Regions from separate parts of the Serratia sp. L9 genome, predicted to be linked through region 2. Evidence: predicted binding sites of a transcription regulator. Region 2 holds the regulator's gene; the other holds the start of a gene.

Region 1 (5,573 bases), 620 kb from region 2:
TAGCTATTGCTCATCTATCACCACAACATGTCTATTTATTCTTCCCCATCTGGGGGCGGCAGGTGCCAAACGCGTTGAAAAACCCATCTAATGGGACATCGCATTGAGGTTGCGCATCATATCATAGGCTTAACCTGGTCCGGGTTTGCCTGCTGGGAAAAGTTCTGTAAAAAAATCCGTATCAACGGCCACCACGAATTAACCCCCCATGCTGCGACGCTCCATAAATGCCGCCACCTGATGGCGAACCTCAGTGGTCATCTGAGCACTCAATACCCGTTGAGCAAGAGTTTGCGCATCGGCTAACTCGATATGCCGCAGCAGGTATTTGATACGTGCCACACTGCGCCCGTTCATACTCAGATTACGATAGCCCATTCCCACTAATAGCAGAGCCCCCATAGGATCGCCAGCCAGCTCACCGCATAAGCTGACCTGTAGCCCTGCCGCCGTCCCCTGATCGATAATCAGTTTCAGCACCTGCAACATGGCTGGGTGCAGGCTGTCGTAAAGCGAGGCAACACGGGTGTTATTACGATCGACTGCCAGCAGATACTGGGTCAGATCGTTGGTGCCTACCGAGATAAAATCTACGCGCGCGGCCAGGTAGGGGATCAGGAAGATCATCGACGGCACTTCCAGCATGACGCCAATGCGCGGCTTGGGAATTTCATACCCCAGCATCTCTTCAACTTCTCGCCCGGCGCGGTCGATCAGACGCTTGGCTTCATCGACCTCTTCCAGGCTGGTGATCATCGGCAACAGGATCCCCAGATTGCCGGTGCCTGCATTGGCACGCAGCATCGCACGCACCTGGATCAGGAAGATTTCCGGCTGGTCGAGCGTAATACGGATCCCGCGCCAGCCGAGGCAGGGGTTCTCTTCGCTGATCGGCATATAAGGCAGTTGCTTGTCTGAGCCAATATCCAGCGTGCGCAGCGTTACCGGCTTGTGCGGGTACAGTTGCAGCATGCCCTGATATTGCGCCACCTGCTCCTCTTCCGAAGGGAAGCCGCTTTGCAGCATGAACGGGATCTCGGTGCGATACAGACCAACGCCGTCAACCCGCCCGCCGAGCAATTGCTCGTGCTCTGGGCTCAGGCCAGCGTTCAGCATCACCTGGACTCGCTCGCCGCTTTTCAATTCTGCCGGCTGTTCAACGTCATCTTCTGCCAGCTTGCTGAGTTCCAGCTCTTCGCTGATCAGGCGTTGATATTCCTGCACCAGAACCGGTTCCGGATCCACCAGCAGCTCGCCACGATAGCCGTCAACAATCAGCATCCGCTGGGCCAGTAATGTGGGCTGGATATCTGCCCCCATCACCGTCGGCACCCCCATGGCCCGCACCAGGATCGCGGCGTGAGAGTTGGCGGCACCGTCCCGTACCACCACGCCAGCCAGACGATCCCGTGGCAATTCCGCCAGCAGGGTTGCAGTCAGTTCATCGGTCACCAGCACAAAACGGGCTGGCCATTGGGTTGCCCCCTGGGTGGTGTCGTCAAGATGGAATAACAGACGCTGCCCGAGCGCACGCAGATCGCTGGCTCGCTCACGCATATAGGTGTCTTGCAGAGTGGCAAACTGGGCGGCAAAGGCTTCAATCACCTGTTTTACCGCCCATTCCGCCACCGAACCGGCGTCTATTTCCGCAAACAGTTCACGCTTGAGGCGGGCATCGTTGAGCAGGTGAGAATAGAGATCGAAGATCGCCGCGCTCTCTTTTGCGAGCTGGCGGAGAAGCGTTTGCTGAAACGGCGGAACTCGGCCCCGGCTTCTTCCAATGCCTGGGTGAGGCGCTCACGCTCGCTGACGGTATCCAGCGTAGACGCCCTGTAGACCTGATCGAGAGAAGGTTGGCTGCTATCTTGCCAGCCTTCCGCTACCGCAACCCCAGGTGAAGCCGCCAGCGCTCGGATGCGGGTCTGGCGATACTGACCAAAAATGGCGTTGAGCTGTGATAACGAAAGGATCCCGGCCATTTGCGTGGCCAGGGTAACCATGAAGGACTCTTCACTTTCGTCAAACTGACGCAGCTCGCGTTGCTGCACCACCAAAACGCCAAGCAGTTGACGGCGGTGGATAATCGGTACCCCGAGGAAGGATCGAAAACGATCCTCTTTAACCTGCGGAATATATTTGAAGCTGGGATGGCTTTGCGCATCGGCCAGGTTGATCGGCTCAGCCTTACGCCCCACCAGGCCTACGACACCTTCGTCGAAGGCCAGGGCAATAGTTCGCCCACGCGGTTTTTTCAACCCCCGCGTCGCCATCAGGTAGTAACAACGGCGGTCGTTATCTGCCAGATAAATGGAGCAGACTTCGGTATCCATCGCCAGACAGGTTTCATTGACCAAAAGATCCAGCGCATCTGTCAGACTGGCCGCCGCGGCCACTTTCTCAACAATTTCTCGCAAGCGCGTGAGCATAGTCCGTTTGACTTAACCTCTTTTTCGGCGATAAGCGGGGTTTTGCCGCTGCGCTGCCTGTTCCTGCATTGGCATAACGGTGGCGGCAAATTCTTTCATGACCCGGCGGTAGACATCGCGTTTGAACGACACCACCTGACGCACCGGATACCAAAAGCTCACCCAACGCCAACCGTCAAACTCCGGCGTACTGCTACGTTGCATATTGATATCCGCGTCATTGCACATTAACTGCAGCAGAAACCATTTCTGCTTTTGGCCGATACAAACCGGCTTTGTGTCCCAACGCACCAAACGTTTTGGCAATTTATAACGCAACCAGTTGCGGGTTGAGGCCAGGATACGCACATCCTTTTTACTCAAACCCACCTCTTCGAACAGCTCACGGTACATCGCTTGCTCAGGCGTTTCTCCAGGGTTGATCCCCCTTGGGGAAACTGCCAGGAGTGCTGACCGTAACGGCGGGCCCATAAGACCTGCCCCTGACGATTACAGATTACGATACCAACATTCGGGCGGTAGCCATCATCATCGATCACCGGACTACCTCGATAAGCATAAATTCGTATTGATAACCTGATTGTTTCACACAAGCTACAGGCGGTAAACCACTGCTTTGCGGCACCTCGGCCCGGATAACATTGGGATAACTCACAGATAATGGCAAAGTTATAAACATGTCGCGATATTTCAGACGGGTTTTATTCACTTTTTCTGTGGATAGGTGTGTGAAGAACTCAAGGGATAAGCCGGTAAAACTCTGCTGAACCTAAAAACCCCTGTTTTTTCATTATTAAATTTAATATTTAAATTCAATTAATTAACCCTATAAAACCAGTTATGAACAGGGTGAAAATGTGATCTGTGCACGCTTTGGATCTTTGTCTGGCGAAAGATCCACCAACGCAGTTTTTATCCACAGATTATCCGTCCGAGTTAGGCATAAAACCGCCAAATTCGCAAAAAAGCCCCGCGTCAAGGCTGTAAATCAAACCAGTGATCGGTAAAAATTGGGTTATCCCATAAATCTGTGGATAAATAGGTGTAAGATCCTGTTTATTGTCGGTGGCTATTCGTGCACAAACGCAAACTGAAAACGTTTCGCATCTGGCACGGATGAAAAAAGTCATGCAAAATCATGCTACTATTATTCTTTTCCCCAACCTCACGCCGGTACTTTTGGCTGTGAGTAAATACAGTGTGTTTTTTAACCAGAATTCATGGGCTTGATTTATGGTGTGTTTGTCCTCACTTCCTCTTGCGCCAGAAAATGAGCAGCAGCTATTCGAACGTGCGCAGGCGTTAGCCGGTTTTAATCTCGGGGAGCTTGCGGCGCGTGCGCAAATCGCTATCCCCAAGGATTTGAAGCGTGATAAAGGCTGGGTGGGCATGCTGCTGGAGTTGTATCTGGGCGCCATGGCGGGCAGCAAGCCGGAACAGGATTTCCCCGAGCTGGGGATCGAGTTGAAAACCATCCCGATCGACGCTGCCGGGAAACCACTGGAAACCACCTTTGTCTGTGTGGCACCTTTAACCGGCAACAGCGGTGTGACCTGGGAGAGCAGCCATGTGCGCCACAAGCTGGCGCGCGTGCTGTGGATCCCGGTTGAAGGTGAGCGGCAAATTCCTCTGGCACAGCGGCGCATTGGCTCGCCGTTGTTATGGCAGCCCAATCGGGAAGAAGAGGATATGCTACGCCGCGATTGGGAAGAGCTGATGGACCTTATCGTTCTTGGCCAGGTTGAACGTATCACCGCACGCCATGGTGAAGTGCTGCAACTTCGGCCCAAGGCGGCCAATAACAAAGCGCTGACCGAAGCGATTGGCGAACAGGGCCAACCCATCCTGACTCTGCCGCGCGGTTTCTATCTGAAAAAGAACTTCACAGGGGCACTATTGGCGCGGCATTTTTCTATTTAATATTTTGTCTAGTTCTAAACGTATGAAATGCAGCTCTGTTTACCCCGCGTTTAGGTAACAGTACCAGCCTCTCAATAAATGCGTATAATCCGGCTTTATTTTCCTTGAGGTGTTCCAGGCAATGTTTGAATGGATTGTGGATCCCAATGCCTGGTTAGCGTTAGGTACGCTAACCATTCTTGAGATCGTGTTGGGTATCGATAACATTATTTTCCTCTCGCTGGTGGTGGCCAAACTGCCGAAAGCACAGCAGAACAAGGCACGCCGTATCGGTCTGGCGGCTGCCATGCTGATGCGTCTGGCATTGCTGGCCTCGATCGCCTGGGTGATCCGCTTGACCCAACCGTTATTTACCGTGATGGATCACAATGTCTCTGCCCGTGATTTGATCCTGCTGCTGGGGGGCTGTTCTTGATCTGGAAGGCCAGTAAAGAGATCCATGAAACGATCGAAGGCTCAGGAGAAGAACTTCACACCAAAGTCAGCAGTTTCTTCGGTGCCATCGTGCAGATTATGTTGCTGGATATCATCTTCAGCCTGGATTCGGTGATCACCGCCGTAGGCCTGTCGGATCATCTGTTTATCATGATGGCCGCAGTCGTGATCGCGGTGGGCGTGATGATGTTTGCCGCCCGGCCAATCGGTGAGTTCGTCAACCGCCATCCTTCAGTCAAAATGCTGGCATTGGCGTTCCTGATCCTGGTGGGCTTCACGTTGATGCTGGAAAGCTTCCAGATCCATATCCCGAAAGGTTACATCTACTTCGCGATGTTCTTCTCAATGTCGGTTGAAGCACTTAACCTGATACGCGGCAAAAAGAGCCACAGCGCTGATTGACCCACTCCGGGGCATATTCTGTATGCCCTATTTTTAGTGTTATTTTCTCTTAGACAGATGGGATTCATCTTAAGGTCGTTTTTTACATAGTTTGCTACTCTCAAAAGATGATTATTCTATGCATATAAGGTGTGCACGATGAACAAATGGATAATGACGCTTTCCGCACTGATTATGGTGGCCGGATTAACAGGATGTTCCAGCGACTATGTTATGGCAACCAAAGATGGCAATATGATCCTGACCCAGGGGAAACCACAGATCGATAAAGACACCGGCCTGATCAGCTATAAAGATGAGAACGGCAATAGCCGTCAGATCAACGGCGATCAGGTTTCTCAGGTTATCGAACGCTAATTCCAGTTTCCTGCCCCTGATGGATCCCCCTCA
Region 2 (5,573 bases):
CAGCCAACTGTTTCGTCAGGCTCCGCGCCCGGTGGTACATGGCAATCAATTCATCATCACGGCTGTTATACAACTCACCACGCAACAATTTCTCTCTTTCTGTCATCCTCAAGCTCCTGAAAAGGGTTTGGCTCGGCTACGGGTTATACCGCCGCGCTACCCAGTGGCCTATACCAGAAAGCCGCAAAGATGATTTACTCCGGCAAAACAGTACTGGATCGTGAGATACCTCTCATTTCTGACACAGTTAACCGGTTCATGCCGCGTAATCCTGGGAAAACAGGGCAACCCTCGGCGATTGCACTTAAACATGATAAAATCAGTTTCTTTGCGTACCGGGATAGTGCTATGAACCCAACCAACCAGCAAAAGCTACTCGCGCAGGCGGAACGGCTCTGTCAGCAACGTAACGTGCGGCTGACACCGCAACGGCTGGAAGTGTTACGCCTGATGGCTGAGCAGCCCGGTGCCATCAGCGCTTACGATCTGCTGGATCTGTTGCGCGTAGCGGAACCACAAGCCAAACCCCCACGGTTTACCGCGCGCTGGATTTCTTGCTGGAACAGGGTTTTATTCACCGCGTGGAATCAGCCAACAGCTATGTGCTATGCCATCACTTCGAGCAACCGATGCACACCTCGGCATTGTTTATCTGCGATCGTTGCGGGCAGGTGACAGAGCGCACCACCGAAGGGGTAGAAGATACGTTGAAGAAACTCGCGCTGGAGTCAGGTTTTGTATTACGTCACACCGTGGTAGAAGCCCACGGCCTGTGTTCGGCTTGCATAGAAGTAGAAGCTTGTGAGAACAAACACGATTGCGACCATGATCACAGCATTGTGATAAAGAAAAAATAAGCGGATGGTCTAAGAGGACGGGTACATCCTTGTTCCCGCAGCCTTGGCATCAGGGGATAACTGCCAAGGCCGGATGGTGCCGTAGCGCCGCGATTATGGGCGGCTCATCGCGCTACCAACGATACTTGCTGTGATCTTCCCAGGCTTTAACTTCCTTCTCGGCTACCTCTTTCTGATAACCATAGCGTTCCTGGATTTTACCGACAAGCTGTTCACGTTTCCCTTCAATGACAGTCAGATCGTCATCGGTCAACTTGCCCCATTTTTCCTTCACTTTACCTTTAAACTGCTTCCAGTTACCGTCGGCTTGATCTTTGTTCATAATCTCTCCGTTACCAGTGTTAGTCAGTTTTAGATAAATCTGGCTGGGCTTAACTGAATAAGATTTGAGGGTAATAAATGCACCCTGTTGCCAATTAAGCGCGGGCTTAATTCGCCAGCCACGTGATTAACTATAGCGGTTAATCACGCATCCAGCCAAAATCACAGCATTAAACATGGATAGGAAAAATCTTAATAGCAAAAAACTCTGCTAAAACAGGGAGAAAAAGCCCTGAAAACATCGACAGCACTTGTAACAAAATATAAATTCCGCACCAGATCCATCAGTTAATCTGATAAATACGCAGAATACCTATCTGCCACTCACCGGGGATTGGAACCAGGTGCCTTGCACGCTATGACGATGCCATATCCAACCCAAAGCGGCCCCGCGTAATGCTAAAAACACTGCCAACGCCAACCATAGACCGTGGTTGCCCAGCACCGGCAGGGTGAACAGAGTCAGACCATAGCCTGCAGCAGCCACCGCCATACTGTTGCGCATTTCTGCGCCACGGGTGGCACCAATAAACATGCCGTCCAGCAGATAGCACCAGACCCCTACCAGAGGCAGCACCACCTGCCAAGGAAGATAATGATTTGCCAAGGCACGCAGTTCTGGCAGCGAGGTTAAACCCGCGATAATCTGCTGCCCGGCAAAGATATAAATGACGGCAAAACCACAGGCTACCAGACCCGCCTGACGGCAGGCAGCACGCCATACTTTCTGCAATTGGCGACTGTCCCGTGCGCCATAGGCATGGCCGGAGTGCGCCTCTACCGCATAAGCAAAACCGTCCAGGGCATAGGCGGTAAAAGTCAGCAGATTCATTAGCACCGCATTCACCGCCACCACTTCCCCCCATGCGCGCCCCTAAAATGGTTAATGAAGCAAAGCACAGTTGGAGTAATAGCGACCGCAGCATAATGTCACGGTTAAGTGCCAGCAGGCGGCGCAGATTACCGCGCCAGGCGGTACGCAACATCGCCAGTGAGATACCCCGCAATCGCAGAACCCGCCATGAAAGCCACAACCCCAGCAACAGCGTAGCGTACTCGGCAATCACCGTGGCAGCGGCGGCGCCCTGCACATTCCAGCCCAGCCCCATCACCAGCCAGATATCCAGCACAATGTTCAGCAGGTTACCGACAATCAGCAAGGTTACCGGTGCACGCACGTACTGCACGCCAAGCAGCCAACCGAGCAGCACCATATTGGCCAATGCCGCCGGGGCGCTAAGCCAGCGGATCTCCAAAAACCGTTTTGCCTGCGCCAACACTTCCCGATCGCCACCGACGATGTTCAATGCCAGGGTGATCAGCGGGGTGCGCAACAATACAATTACCAACCCGGCCACTAACGCCAGCAATAGCGGCTGCATAAAAGCACGGGCCAGCCGCTGCGGATCCTTTGCCCCCAACGCCTGTGCCGCCAGCCCGGTGGTGCTCATGCGCAGGAACAACAGCAGCATAAACAGAAAGCTGGTCGCCATCGAGCCTACCGCCACTCCGCCCAGATAGACCGGGCTGTCGAGATGACCGATGACAGCGGTATCCACCAGACCTAGCAAAGGAACGGTAATATTGGAAAAAATCATCGGCAGTGCCAGACGCCACAGAGCCTTGTCGGCATCACTGGTGAAGGCTGAAAGCAGGCGCATAGCAATATGTTCCGTAACTAGATAAATAGAGGGTAGTGCAGAAATGACATCGCCCCAGAGCTGGGGCGATATACCCATTGATTATCAATGGGTAGCGGTACTGGGAGTTATGTTTAGATCCAGTCGCCGTTGCGGATCACACCCACCGCCAATCCTTCGATTGTGAAGTTCTGCTGACGCAGATCGACCACAATCGGCTGAAATTCGCTGTTTTCTGGGAGTAGTTCAACGACATTACCGTGTTTTCTCAAACGCTTGACCGTGACCTCATCTTCAATACGTGCGACAACCACCTGCCCATTACGCACATCCTGAGTTTTATGCACTGCCAGCAGATCGCCGTCCAGAATGCCGATGTCACGCATTGACATGCCACTCACGCGCAACAGGAAATCGGCGTTAGGCTTAAACAATGAGGGATCCACTTTATAGTGCCCTTCAATATGTTGCTGTGCCAGCAGCGGCTCACCAGCAGCCACCCGGCCTACCAGCGGCAAACCCTCTTCGTCTTCCATCAGCAGGCGGATGCCGCGTGAAGCGCCGGAGATGATTTCGATCACGCCTTTACGAGCCAGCGCCTTCAGGTGCTCTTCTGCAGCATTTGGTGAACGGAAGCCCAGACGCATTGCGATCTCGGCACGCGTCGGTGGCATGCCCGTTTGCGAAATATGATCGCGAATCAGGTCGTAGACCTCTTGCTGCCTGGTAGTTAGTGCTTTCATTCCGCCCCCTGTTTGTTTATACAGTCTTGCTGTGAGTATATACAGGTAAGTCTGGATTGGGAACCGAAGAATAAATAAAAATCAGGGATTAGCGCGCCGGTTCGCAACATTAATAGCTTCATTTTCAAACAAAATGCTGCCAAAGCACCGATCCCCAGACAAACAGCGCCAGAATAATCGCCAGCATGACTGCCGCCGACCCCATATCCTTTGCCCGCCCCGAAAGTTCGTGATATTCCGACCCCACGCGATCGACAATCGCCTCAATGGCGCTGTTGAGGATTTCGACAATCATCACCAGCAGCACCGATCCGATCAATAAAATGCGCGCTATGGCACCCACATCCAGCCAAATCGCCAGTATGATGGCCACCACGGTTGCGACCAGTTCCTGGCGGAATGCAGCTTCGTTCTGCCAGGCCGCGGTTAATCCTTTATATGAATAGCCCGCAGCTTTAATGATGCGTGTCAGGCCGGTTGCTTGATTTGCCATGTTTAATCTCAAAAGGTGAGTCATAATTCGAATGTGTATTTCCATTGCCACTTCAGGCGCTGGATTTGCCAACACCACAGATCTGCTACCCGGTTTCTGGTATGCTTGCGGCGCATTGCTAACAAGAGGCTACACGTTGTTATGTCAGGTTGGCGTAAAATCTATTATAAATTATTGAATTTACCACTAAAACTGTTGGTAAGAAGTAAGGTTATCCCTTCAGACCCGGTAACGGAGTTAGGGTTGGATCCCTCACGGCCGATTCTGTACGTTTTACCTTATAATTCCAAGGCAGATTTGCTCACCATGCGCGCCCAGTGCCTGGCGCAGGATTTGCCCGATCCCCTTAACCCGCTGGAAATCGATGGCACCATACTGCCAAGCCACGTGTTCATCCACGATGGCCCACGCGTATTCCGCTATTACACACCGAAAGAAGAATCGGTAAAACTGTTCCACGACTATCTGGATCTGCACCGCAGCAATCCGGATCTCGATATCCAGATGTTACCGGTGTCGGTCATGTTTGGCCGCTCACCGGGCCGCGAAGGCCACGGCACGCCGCACTTGCGCCTGCTGAACGGTGTGCAGAAATTCTTCGCCGTATTGTGGCTGGGGCGCGACAGCTTTGTCCGTTTCTCCAACACCGTTTCCTTGCGCCGCATGGCGACCGAACACGGCACAGATAAAACCATAGCGCAGAAACTGGCACGCGTGGCACGTATGCACTTCTCACGTCTGCGTCTGGCCGCCGTTGGGCCTAGTCTGCCAGCCCGCCAGGATCTGTTCAATAAGCTGCTGGCTTCCAAAGCGATTGAAAAAGCGGTCGAAGACGAAGCGCGCAGCAAGAAGATCTCGCACGAAAAAGCCCAACAGAACGCTATTGCGCTGATGGAAGAGATTGCAGCCGATTTCTCATATGAAACGGTGCGCCTCTCCGATCGCGTGCTGAGCTGGACCTGGAACCGGCTGTATCAGGGTATCAATGTCACCAACGCCGAGCGCGTGCGTCAATTGGCGCAAGATGGTCACGAAATAGTCTATGTGCCTTGCCACCGTAGCCATATGGATTACCTGTTACTGTCCTACGTGCTCTACCACCAAGGCCTGGTGCCACCGCACATTGCTGCGGGGATTAACCTGAACTTCTGGCCTGCCGGGCCAATCTTCCGTCGTCTGGGCGCCTTCTTTATCCGTCGAACCTTCAAAGGCAACAAACTCTATTCCACCGTTTTCCGCGAATATCTCGGCGAGCTGTTCACCCGTGGTTATTCGGTAGAGTATTTTGTCGAAGGTGGGCGTTCCCGCACGGGTCGTCTGCTGGAACCGAAGACCGGTACCCTGTCGATGACTATTCAGGCCATGCTGCGCGGGGGCACTCGTCCTATTACGCTGGTGCCGATTTACATCGGTTATGAGCATGTAATGGAAGTGGGCACTTACGCCAAAGAGCTGCGTGGGGCGACCAAAGAGAAAGAGAGCCTGCTGCAGATGTTGCGCGGCTTGCGTAAGCTGCGCA

What was found. The regulator LexA, encoded in region 2, represses DNA repair genes until DNA is damaged. The targets are predictions, from matches to a motif close to TNCTGTATGTACATACAGNA.
Region 1: a site for LexA is predicted at 3,608-3,627, ahead of mutH (DNA mismatch repair endonuclease MutH). Genes of this name have one in related genera too.

What each region holds. Positions count from the first base shown of each region.
Region 1 covers NZ_CP192591.1:2,279,538-2,285,110, reverse strand. The annotation lists gene lgt (prolipoprotein diacylglyceryl transferase) at 1-14, opposite strand, end outside; partial or broken gene ptsP (phosphoenolpyruvate--protein phosphotransferase) at 182-2,426, opposite strand; partial or broken gene rppH (RNA pyrophosphohydrolase) at 2,439-2,965, opposite strand; gene mutH (DNA mismatch repair endonuclease MutH) at 3,660-4,346, shown strand; partial or broken gene ACQ86O_RS10855 (TerC family protein) at 4,468-5,183, shown strand; gene ACQ86O_RS10850 (YgdI/YgdR family lipoprotein) at 5,322-5,540, shown strand.
Region 2 covers NZ_CP192591.1:1,659,327-1,664,899, reverse strand. The annotation lists gene ACQ86O_RS07825 (sugar O-acetyltransferase) at 1-106, opposite strand, end outside; partial or broken gene zur (zinc uptake transcriptional repressor Zur) at 349-857, shown strand; gene ACQ86O_RS07815 (CsbD family protein) at 970-1,179, opposite strand; partial or broken gene dinF (MATE family efflux transporter DinF) at 1,492-2,839, opposite strand; gene lexA (transcriptional repressor LexA) at 2,953-3,561, opposite strand; gene ACQ86O_RS07800 (diacylglycerol kinase) at 3,686-4,054, opposite strand; gene plsB (glycerol-3-phosphate 1-O-acyltransferase PlsB) at 4,196-5,573, shown strand, end outside.